One region of the Streptomyces sp. NPDC001100 genome, then DNA from elsewhere that is predicted to be linked to it. Evidence: riboswitches for the same ligand, from Rfam matches in the RefSeq annotation. Region 1 holds a riboswitch; each other region holds the start of a gene.
The links. A riboswitch is a leader RNA that binds a small molecule or an ion and turns the genes downstream of it on or off. The one in region 1 is predicted to bind cyclic di-AMP.
Positions count from the first base shown of each region.

Region 2: linked by a shared signal. The riboswitch ahead of ACWDEW_RS27910 (M23 family metallopeptidase) and the one ahead of ACWDEW_RS21110 (NlpC/P60 family protein) in region 1 are both predicted to bind cyclic di-AMP.
Region 3: linked by a shared signal. The riboswitch ahead of ACWDEW_RS26545 (transglycosylase SLT domain-containing protein) and the one ahead of ACWDEW_RS21110 (NlpC/P60 family protein) in region 1 are both predicted to bind cyclic di-AMP.

Region 1 is NZ_JBSFKO010000013.1:208,393-211,660, forward strand. It holds gene ACWDEW_RS21105 (DUF1996 domain-containing protein) at 1-1,173, opposite strand, end outside; cyclic di-AMP (ydaO/yuaA leader) riboswitch at 1,508-1,681, shown strand; gene ACWDEW_RS21110 (NlpC/P60 family protein) at 1,735-3,268, shown strand, end outside.
Region 2 is NZ_JBSFKO010000020.1:148,562-151,829, forward strand. It holds gene ACWDEW_RS27905 (M16 family metallopeptidase) at 1-893, shown strand, start outside; cyclic di-AMP (ydaO/yuaA leader) riboswitch at 1,096-1,259, shown strand; gene ACWDEW_RS27910 (M23 family metallopeptidase) at 1,273-2,028, shown strand; gene ACWDEW_RS27915 (GntR family transcriptional regulator) at 2,216-2,911, shown strand; gene ACWDEW_RS27920 (HPr family phosphocarrier protein) at 3,130-3,268, opposite strand, start outside.
Region 3 is NZ_JBSFKO010000019.1:26,344-29,611, forward strand. It holds gene ACWDEW_RS26540 (CocE/NonD family hydrolase) at 1-973, shown strand, start outside; cyclic di-AMP (ydaO/yuaA leader) riboswitch at 1,236-1,407, shown strand; gene ACWDEW_RS26545 (transglycosylase SLT domain-containing protein) at 1,411-1,878, shown strand; gene ACWDEW_RS26550 (HAD family hydrolase) at 1,968-2,774, opposite strand; gene ACWDEW_RS26555 (LacI family DNA-binding transcriptional regulator) at 2,881-3,268, opposite strand, start outside.

The DNA of each region.
Region 1 (3,268 bases):
GGCGCTGTCGATGTTGCGGCCGTCCCAGCAGCTCTGGAACTTGAAGGTGCGCACCACGTCGCTGCCCGCCGGGCACAGCGGGTACTTGTCCTTGAGCTGCCGGTCCTCGAACCCGGTGCAGCTCCAGGAGGCGTTGGCGTTGGCCGGGCCGTTGACGAAGGCCTTGGCGTCGCCGGTGATGATGCGCAGGAGGCGCGGCATCGCGACGACCTTGCTCTGCGGGTTGCCCTCGAAGGTCAGGGTGACCTGCTTGGCCGTGACGATCTCACCGGTGTTGCCCTCGGTGCCGCCGCCGGGCTTGTCGGCGTCCCGCTCCTGCTTGCCGTTCTGCAGGCGCAGCACGGGCCAGTAGTAGGTGGACTTGTCGCCCGGGTTCTCGCAGCTCGTGTCGGCGTTCGCGAGGTCCTGGTCGCTGGCGAAGGCGTTGTTGGACTGGTTGCCGATGTAGTCGTGGAAGTGGTGGGCGCCGTTGCTCACTCCGGGGGCGACGATCACGTTGTCGGAGTTGAACAGGCCGTTCTCGTTCACCCCGCAGGCGGTGACGAACGTGCCGCGGGAGGCGCCCGCCTGCTCCTGCGGAGCGTTCACGTTCGGCTGTACGGAGGTGATGTCCGCGTAGTCCGAGGCGACGGGCCCGTTGGTGGTCTGCTGGCCCTGACCGCCCTGACCGCCCTGGCCGGAAGCGCTGGCGCTGGCACTGGCACTCTGGTTGTCGCCGTTGCCGCCCTGGTCGCCCGTCTCGTTCGTGGGCGCGATCAGGGTGCAGCCGGCGAGGGCGTCGAGCCCCTCCGGGCGGTCCCCGACACGTGCGATGGCGTCGTCGATCCGTCCGATCGTCGCCGCCCGCTTCTCCTTCAACGGATTCATGATCGCGTTGTCGGCGAAGGAGGCGTCCTGCCGTATGGACTCCGTCGAGTCCCGGAGTTTCTGGTAGGCCTCGGTTATCTGCTGGTCCAGATTCGCGAGTTCCTTGTCGACGTCGGCCTTCGCCCCGTCCGGCACCGTCGTCAACTGGGTGCCGATGTCCGGGCAGTCGATCGTCGCGCCTCGCGATGCCGCGTCCGGAGAACCTTGTTGGGCGGAGTCACCGCCCCAACCGCCTTCGGACGCCGACGCGTAGACGTTCGCCGCCACCAGTCCTCCGCCGCCCAGCATCAGGGCGACTGCTGCCATCGTCGCGCGTCGTGCGCCTGTGGGGCGTCTGCGCGTGTTGCGTGCCAAGGAAGTTGCTCCTACACGTATCGGTCGGCCCGGCTCGTTCCGGCATGGAAATCCCCCGACCCAATACGGAGCCCGGTCCCGATGTGTTCAACCGTCCCAGAAATTCATAGCGACCTCTTATGGATCACCCGCCCCGGCGGGCCTCTGACCCCTCGACACACCAGGGCGAGGTAAAGGTCACAAATACGTATCGGACATATCGCGCTTCAACCTTCACACGAGGCACACACGTTGGCTAAGTTGACGTCCAGGCCGTACGACCTACTCCGGCGATCGGCGCCGGGCCGCACGGCTTGCGCCGAGTCCGGCGTGCCGCTCGCGGCAGCCGGAGCCGGGGACCCAACCGAACTTGGGGTGAATCGGTCCAACCGCCCTTCAGGGCACGGACCGTAGGGCAAACCTTCCGTGATCGACGCCCGAACCCGACAGCTAACCCGGTAGGCGCGAAGCGGAAGGAGCACGTCTGCCATGCCGGCAGAACGACGCACGCGCACCGGAGGCAGTGGCCCCACCGTGGACGACCGACCCAGCCGCGACGAAGTCCAGCGGCGGATCAACTCCCTTTACGACAGGGCCGAGACGGCCACCGGAAACTACAACGCCACGCGTGCGATGTCCGGGAAACCGCGCAAGCGTGTCGAGTCCCGCCCCGGCGCGTCACGTCCTTCCGACCCCGCCGTCGAAGCCGTCACCCGGCAGCTGTTCGACCGCGCCCGCACCCAACTGGGCCCGACCGTACCGGCGATCCTGCCGCCCGGCAGAACCCCGGCCCGCCCGGCCGAGTCCCGACCCGAGCGGTCCGAACGTCGTCCCGAGCCCCAGGGCACCGGCCTCGCGCTCGAAGCGCAGCCCGGCCGCGCCGTGGCCGAACTGACCGCGGGGACAATCGCCGCACCGGAGCTCACTGCCCCGCAATTCACGTCACCCGTAGCGGAGTTGACCGCAGCCCCCATCGCCGCCCTGCCTCCCGCCGCACAGCAGACACAGCAGTCCCCTGTGATGCCGCAGATGTCGCAGACGCAGGCACCTCAGGCTCAGGTGCCGCAGATGTCCCAGATCGCCCAGATCGCACAGATGGCTCAGGCTCAGATGGCGCAGACGCCTCCGGCGACCGTCCTCGACCTGCCGCCGGTACCGCCCGCCCCGGCCGTGGATATGCCGCCCGCGCGCGTCATGGCACCACAGCAGTTCGCGACCGCACCTGCACCGGCCTTCGACCCGCTCACCGCGAGCCTGGACCTGCTCCCGGCCATCGGCGCACCGCGCACCGAGACCGCGCCGACGGGCGCCACCTGGCCGCCCCCGGAGACGGCCTGGCCCGCCCCGGAGACCACTTGGTCCACCGGGCAGATGCCCGTGGTGGAGCAACAGACCTGGGCGACAGGGCAGATGCCCGCGGTGACCCAGCAACAGCCTTGGTCCACCGGCCAGTTCCCGGCAGTGACCGAGCAACAGATGTGGTCCACCGGGCAGATGCCCGCAGTGACCGAGCAACAGATCTATTCCACAGGGCAGATGCCCGCGGTGACGGAGGAACCTGCTTGGTCCACCGGGCAGATCCCTCTGATCCCCCAGCAGCCCACGGCCCAGCCCGACTGGCAACCCGCACCGGAACCGTCCTGGCGCCCGCCGCAGCAGGAGTGGCAGCCGACCGCCCCCGCCCCCGAGGTCTCCTTCGCCGCGGCCCCCTCCGTCGCCCCCACGCTCGCACCCTCCGCCCCTCCGGCCATGGCCCCGGAAGTCACACTCCCGCCGGCCCCGGCCATGAGCCCGGCGCCTGCCGCCGTCACCGCACCGGACGCCGGCACCCAGAGCAAGACCGCCACCGCCCTCGCCTTCGCCCGCGCACAGATCGGCAGGCCCTGCCTGTGGGGTGCGGCGGGACCGGACGCGTACGACTGCTCCAGCCTCACCCAGGCCGCCTGGAAGGCAGCGGGCGTCCTGCTCCCGCGCACCGCCCAGGAACAGTCGGGCGCGGGCGCCCTCGTCCCCCTCACGGACATCCGCGCCGGCGACCTGATCTTCTTCTACGACAGCATCGACCACG
Region 2 (3,268 bases), on a different contig from region 1:
TCTCCAAGGAGCTGTTCCCGGCGAGCTCGCGCATGTCGCGCCCGCGCCAGGGCACCGAGGAGACCGTCCAGAAGATCGACTCCGGGGCCGTACGCGCCTTCTACGACCGGCACGTTCGCCCCGCGACCTCCACCGTCGTGGTCGTCGGCGACCTCACCGGCATCGACCTGGACGCGCTGCTCGCCGACACTCTGGGCTCATGGACCGGCTCCACCGCCCAGCCGCGCCCCGTGCCGCCGGTGACCGCCGACGACAGCGGGCGGGTCGTGATCGTGCACCGGCCCGGCGCCGTCCAGACGCAGCTGCTCATCGGCCGCGTCGGAGCCGACCGGCACGACCGCGTGTGGCCGGCCCAGGTACTCGGCACGTACTGCCTCGGCGGCACCCTCACCTCCCGCCTGGACCGCGTCCTGCGCGAGGAGAAGGGCTACACCTACGGTGTGCGGGCGTTCGGCCAGGTGCTGCGCTCGGCACCGGACGGCACGGGCGCGTCGATGCTCGCCATCAGCGGCTCCGTGGACACCCCGAACACCGGTCCGGCCCTGGACGACCTGTGGACGGTGCTGCGCAAGCTCGCCGAGGGCGGACTCACCGACGCCGAGCGGGACATCGCCGTACAGAACCTCGTCGGGGTGGCGCCGCTCAAGTACGAGACCGCGGCCGCCGTGGCGAGCACGCTGGCCGACCAGGTCGAGCAGCACCTGCCCGACGACTACCAGGCGACGCTGTACCGGCAGCTCGCCGCGACCGGCACCGTGGAGGCCACCGCGGCGGTCGTGAGCGCCTTCCCGGTGGAGCGTCTGGTGACGATCCTCGTCGGCGACGCGGAGCAGATCAAGGAGCCCGTCGAGGCCCTCGGTATCGGCGAAGTGACCGTCGTTCCGGCGGAGTAGCCGCAGGAGCGGCACGCGCGCGTGGGGAGGCCCTGGTGACTGAAGCGTCACCAGGGCTCCCTATTGTCCGAATTGAGGGAGAGGTTGCCCGTCTGCCCTGTGGCATGCGCAACAAAACCCGTGATCCGTTTGGGGATTGAAAGTGGCCCCCCTTAGCGTCGGTCCGGCTGTCCGTCAGGCACCGCGCCGCACTCGCGGCACCGGACAGTCATCGCCGAGTCCCCGTACGGCGCGAGCCAGGGGAGCCGGGGACCCACATGAGTCCCTGGGGTGAATCGGACGCCCGCGCGCGTGGCGGGGGAGTCCGTAGGAGACCTTCCTGCTCCGAACCCGTCAGCTAACCCGGTAGGCGAGAAGGAAGGAAAGGACCAGCCACTTCATGGCGTTCACCCGCGCCACCGGGAAGCACCGTCGCCCGAGCCGGACCCACCGCACCACCGTTCGCGCCGCGAGTGTCGCGGCTCTCGCCACCTCCGGCGTCGTAGGCACCCTGGCCGCCGCCCCGGCGTTCGCCGCGGAGCCCGCCCCCGAACAGACCGGACTCACGCCCGTCGTCGCCATCGGCGACTCCGTGGCCCAGAAGATCGACGCCCAGGCCGTCGCCCAGCAGCAGGCCGCCGCCGAGACGCTGGCCGAGGAGACCGCCCGCGCCAAGGCCGCCGCCCAGGCAGAGGCGGCCCGTGAGGCCCAGGCGCGCGCCGCCCGCGAGGCCGAGCGCAAGAGGCTCAACACCTTCGTCGCGCCGGTCGCCAACTCCTATGTGTCCACCGGCTACAAGACCGGCGGCTCCCTGTGGTCCTCCGGCGCCCACACGGGCATCGACTTCCACGCCTCGACCGGCACCAGCGTCCACGCGGTGGGCTCCGGCACCGTCGTCGAGGCCGGCTGGGGCGGCTCGTACGGCAACGAGGTCGTGATCAGGATGGCCGACGGCATGTACACCATGTACGGCCACCTGTCGTCCATCGGCGTCTCCGTCGGCCAGAAGGTCACCCCGGGCCAGCAGATCGGCCTCTCCGGGGCGACCGGCAACGTCACCGGACCGCACCTCCACTTCGAGGCCCGGACGACCGCCGAGTACGGCTCCGACGTCGACCCCGTCGCCTACCTCCGCAAGCACGGCGTCAACGTCTGACGACGCACCAGCGCACTTCCCGGAGCCCCGGCCCGTCGGCCGGGGCTTTCGGCGTTTCCGGACCCCTCCTGTCCAAAAAATATCCATGGATTCCGGTCCGCCATCGGAAATTCACGCTGATTGCAATAGAGTCACGGAACACACGTCAATCGTCGACGTTTCACGGGGATTAAGGCGGAGGTCGGACATGCGTATTCCGGCGCACTCGGTATGCACGGCGATCCGGGACGACATCGTCGCCGGTGTCTACGAGCGCGGCGGCCGGCTCACGGAGGAACTCCTCGCGCGCCGCTACGGCGTCTCGCGCGTCCCCGTGCGGGAGGCCCTGCGGACCCTGGAGGCGGAGGGGTTCGTGGTGACCCGGCGGCACGCGGGCGCGTGCGTCGCGGAACCGACCGAGCAGGAGGCCGCCGACCTGCTGGAGATGCGGATGCTGTTGGAGCCGCTCGGCGCCTCGCGGGCCGCCCAGCGGCGCACCGAGGCTCACCTCAAGGTGCTGCGCGGCCTCGTCCGGCTGGGCCAGGAGCGCGCCAGGAGGGGCAACAGCGAGGATCTGCGCTCCCTGGGCAGCTGGTTCCACGAGACGTTGGCCCAGGCCTCCGGGAGCCCCGCCCTGACCTCGATGCTGACCCAGCTGCGGCACAAGATCGCCTGGATGTACGCGGTGGAGGCGCCGGCCAATCCCGTGGAGTCCTGGGCGGAGCACGGGGCGATCGTGGACGCCGTGGCGCGCGGCGACGCCGAGCGCGCGCGGGCGATCACCGCCCTGCACACCGAGCGCGCGGGCAGCGCGCACCGGCTGCGCTTTCCCGGCGGGGCGAACGGCACGGAGCGTGTGAGGACTTCGCAACCTCCCGTAAACATGTCGGGTCTCCGGCATTAACACGGGCGCCGTATACAAAGAAGAGGTAATTCGCGGGGGATTATTTCTGCTGCCCGCGAATGGAATTGCGAAGGGCTCGCCCGGTAATTCGGGCGAGCCCTTCGAGGTTGCGTACGTGGTTTTGCGGAGAAAAGCACCGCAACCATCAATTGAGGAACCCCGACGGAGCGCAACCACCTCCGCGAGAGCGGCGCCGGTTTAGGCGCAAAGAGGGGGGCTCAGACGGTCTCGGGGAGTTCCTCAAGACCCTCCGCGACCAGCTTCGCCAGCCGGTCGAGGGCCGCGTCCGCGCCCTCGGCGTCCGACGCGAGGACGATCTCCTCGCCGCCCTGGGCGCCCAGGCCCAGGACCGCGAGC
Region 3 (3,268 bases), on a different contig from region 1:
CCACGTGAAGACGACGACGTACGGCCTCCGGGGCGCGCCCGTCCTGGTGCGCTCCCCCATGCACACCGGTGTGGACGCGGGCCGGTTCTTCCCGTTCGGGAACGACGCCGACCTGCCGCCGGACCAGCGGGACGAGGACGCGCGGTCGGCGTGCTTCGAGTTCGAGGTGCCGGCCGAGACGTGGGTACTGGGGCGGCCGAGGGTGCGGCTGCGGCTGACCTGCGGTGTGCCGCGCGGGCAGGTGGTCGCGCGGCTGTGCGATGTCGCGCCGGACGGGTCGTCGACGCTGGTCACCCGCGGTGTGCTGAACCTGTCGGCCCGGCACGGGCGGGACCGGGCGGTGCCGTGGACGCCGGGCACCACGGAGGACGTGACCTTCGAACTGAACGGCATCGGGCACGCGTTTCCGCCGGGCCATCGGATCCGGCTCGCGGTGTCGTCGGCGTACTGGCCCTGGATCTGGCCGCAGCCGGAGTCCGGGGCGGGGTTCACGCTGGATCCGGAGGGATGTGCGATGGAACTTCCGGTGCGGGAAAGGGAGTTGACGTACGACATTCGCTTCGACGAGCCCGAGGAGGCCGCGCCGATCGGGGTCAACCACCCCGCCACGCTGGACGAGCCGCGGCCCGAGCGGCTGGTCGTGCGGGATGTGGCGAAGGGTGAGTGGCGGCTGGAGGTGGATCCCCGGTACGGCGGCACGCGGGTGTATCCGGACGGGCTCGAATTCACCGAGGACGCGCTGGAGACGTACACGATCGACGAGTCGGACCCTTTGTCCGCCCGCACGCGGTCCGACTGGACGATCCGGCTGCATCGGCCGGAGCTGGGATGGGACACGACCGTGCGGACGCGGTCCGAGATCACCTGCGACGAAACGGACTTTATTACCTCGAATGAGGTGATCTGCACCGAGGGCAGCGAAGTGATCTTTCACCGCACTTGGGAGAAAAGGATTCCGAGAACTGCCAGTTGAGGACGAATGCCCGATTTGCCGTTCTTTATCTCGCCGTGAGTTGGGTCACGCGTTTGTGTGCGTGGCCTGTGGTCCTGCGTTTTTACGTTTCCCTTGTGGTTATTGACAGTTGAACCTTGGCTTACGCAAAGGATCAAGTGCCCCATACGCCTCAGACCAAGGTCAATAGGGGTTAGGTGTGATTCCGCCACTTGTTCCGGACATGTGCTCTCGCATAGTTTCCGGGCCTGTCGAGCGGAACGCCGAATCCTGCCGCCGCCCGGCATCCCAGTCACGAACTTCTCGCACGGCAGGAGCGGGGGACCCAGGTAAGTCGCCGGACCGGTCGCTGCGACCGGGACGGCTCGGGGTTAAGTCACGTCCGTGAGGGCGTGGCCGGGCACCTCCCAGCCCGAACCCGACAGCTCACCTCGCAGGCGACGGAGAGGAACCTCGTCATGCCTGCATCCGCTCAGTCCCGCCGCGCCCGCCTTGTCCGCCGTGTCGTTGTCGCCGGTACCGGTGTCGCGATCCTCGCGCTGCCTGTCGTCGGGGCGACCACCGCCTCGGCCGCCACGACCTCGTCGACCACGCTCGCCGGATACCCCAACACCCTTGACGGGTGGATCCGTGAGTCGCTCGCGATCATGGCGCAGAAGGGAATTCCGGGTACGTACAACGGGATCTACCGGAACGTGATCCGTGAGTCGTCCGGCAACCCGTACGCGATCAACAACTGGGACTCCAACGCGGCGGCGGGTACGCCGTCGAAGGGGCTGCTCCAGGTGATCGACCCGACGTTCAACGCGTATCACGTTGCCGGGACTTCGTTCGATCCGTACGACCCGGTTGCGAACATCACCGCCGCCTGCAACTACGCGGCGGCCGTGTATGGCTCCATCGACAACGTGTACGGGGCTTACTAGAGACTGTCGGATCAGCCACGACGGGTTGTCTGTCCGTCTGCCGCGCCGTCGTGGCTGGTCGCGCGGTTCCCGCGCCCCTGAAAGACGCTTCAGTCGAGGAGTCTTTCCAGGACCAGCGCGATGCCGTCGTCCTCGTTCGACTTCGTCACCTCGTCGGCCACCGCCTTGAGTTCGGGGTGGGCGTTGGCCATCGCCACTCCGTGGGCCGCCCAGTCGAACATGGGGATGTCGTTCGGCATGTCGCCGAAGGCGATGGTGTCGGACGGGGTCAGGCCCAAGTGGCGGGCCGCCAGGGCGAGGCCCGTCGCCTTGGTGATGCCGAGTGGCTGGAGTTCGACGGTACCGGGACCCGACATGGTGACCGAGGCCAGGGAACCGACCACCGAGCGGGCCGTGGACGCCAACTCGTCGTCCTCCAGGGCGGGGTGACGGAGCAACACCTTGCTGATCGGTTCGGACCACAAGTCGTCGCGCCTGCCCACCCGTACGGCGGGGAGCGTGGGGTGCGGCATCAAGTAGCCGGGCTCGATGAGGGTGAGGCCGTCCACTCCGTCCTGGTCGACCGCCGCGAACACCTGGCCCACTTCCGCCTCGATCTTGCCGAGCGCGGTCTCCGCCAGCTCACGGTCCAGGGTGACCGACCAGAGCAGACGGTCCGCGCCGGCGTCGTACAACTGCGCGCCCTGTCCGCACACCGCGAGCCCCCTGCTGCCGAGGTCTTCGAGGAGCGGGCGCACCCTCGGAGCGGGCCGGCCGGTGACGACCAGGTGCCGGGCGCCGGCCGCCGACGCCCTCGCCAGTGCGATGCGGGACCGGTCGGAGAGCGTGTCGTCGCCGCGCAGCAGCGTCCCGTCCAGGTCGGTGGCGATCAGTGCATATGCGAGGGGTGCGGCCATGATCAGAGAATACGGATGGAACGCCCCACCGACTCGACACGAACCGGACGGCTGCTGCCTTCACATACGTTGACCCGAGTTCCGGTTGGTTTGACAGTTACGGCGGTTATGCCGACTCCCGGATCACCAGTTCGGTGGGCAGGATCACGCCCGCCGTGTCCTCGCCGGCGATCTGCGCGAGCAGCATGCGGACCATTTCGGCGCTGATGCGGTCGTAGGGCTGGCGCATGGTCGTGAGGGCCGGGGTGATCGCCGTGGCCGCCGCCGAGTCGTCGAAGCCTCCGACAGCGATGTCATCCGGGACCGAACGGCCGGATTGCTGGAGGGTGTTGACGACTCCCAGAGCCATCAGGTCCGACGCCACGAACACCGCGTCCAGGTCGGGGGCCCGCGTCAGGAGTCTGCGGGCCGCTTCCTCGCCGCCCGTGCGGCGGTAGTCGCCTTCCACGACGAGTGCGGGGTCGTGGGGCAGGCCCGCCTCCGTGAGGACGTCC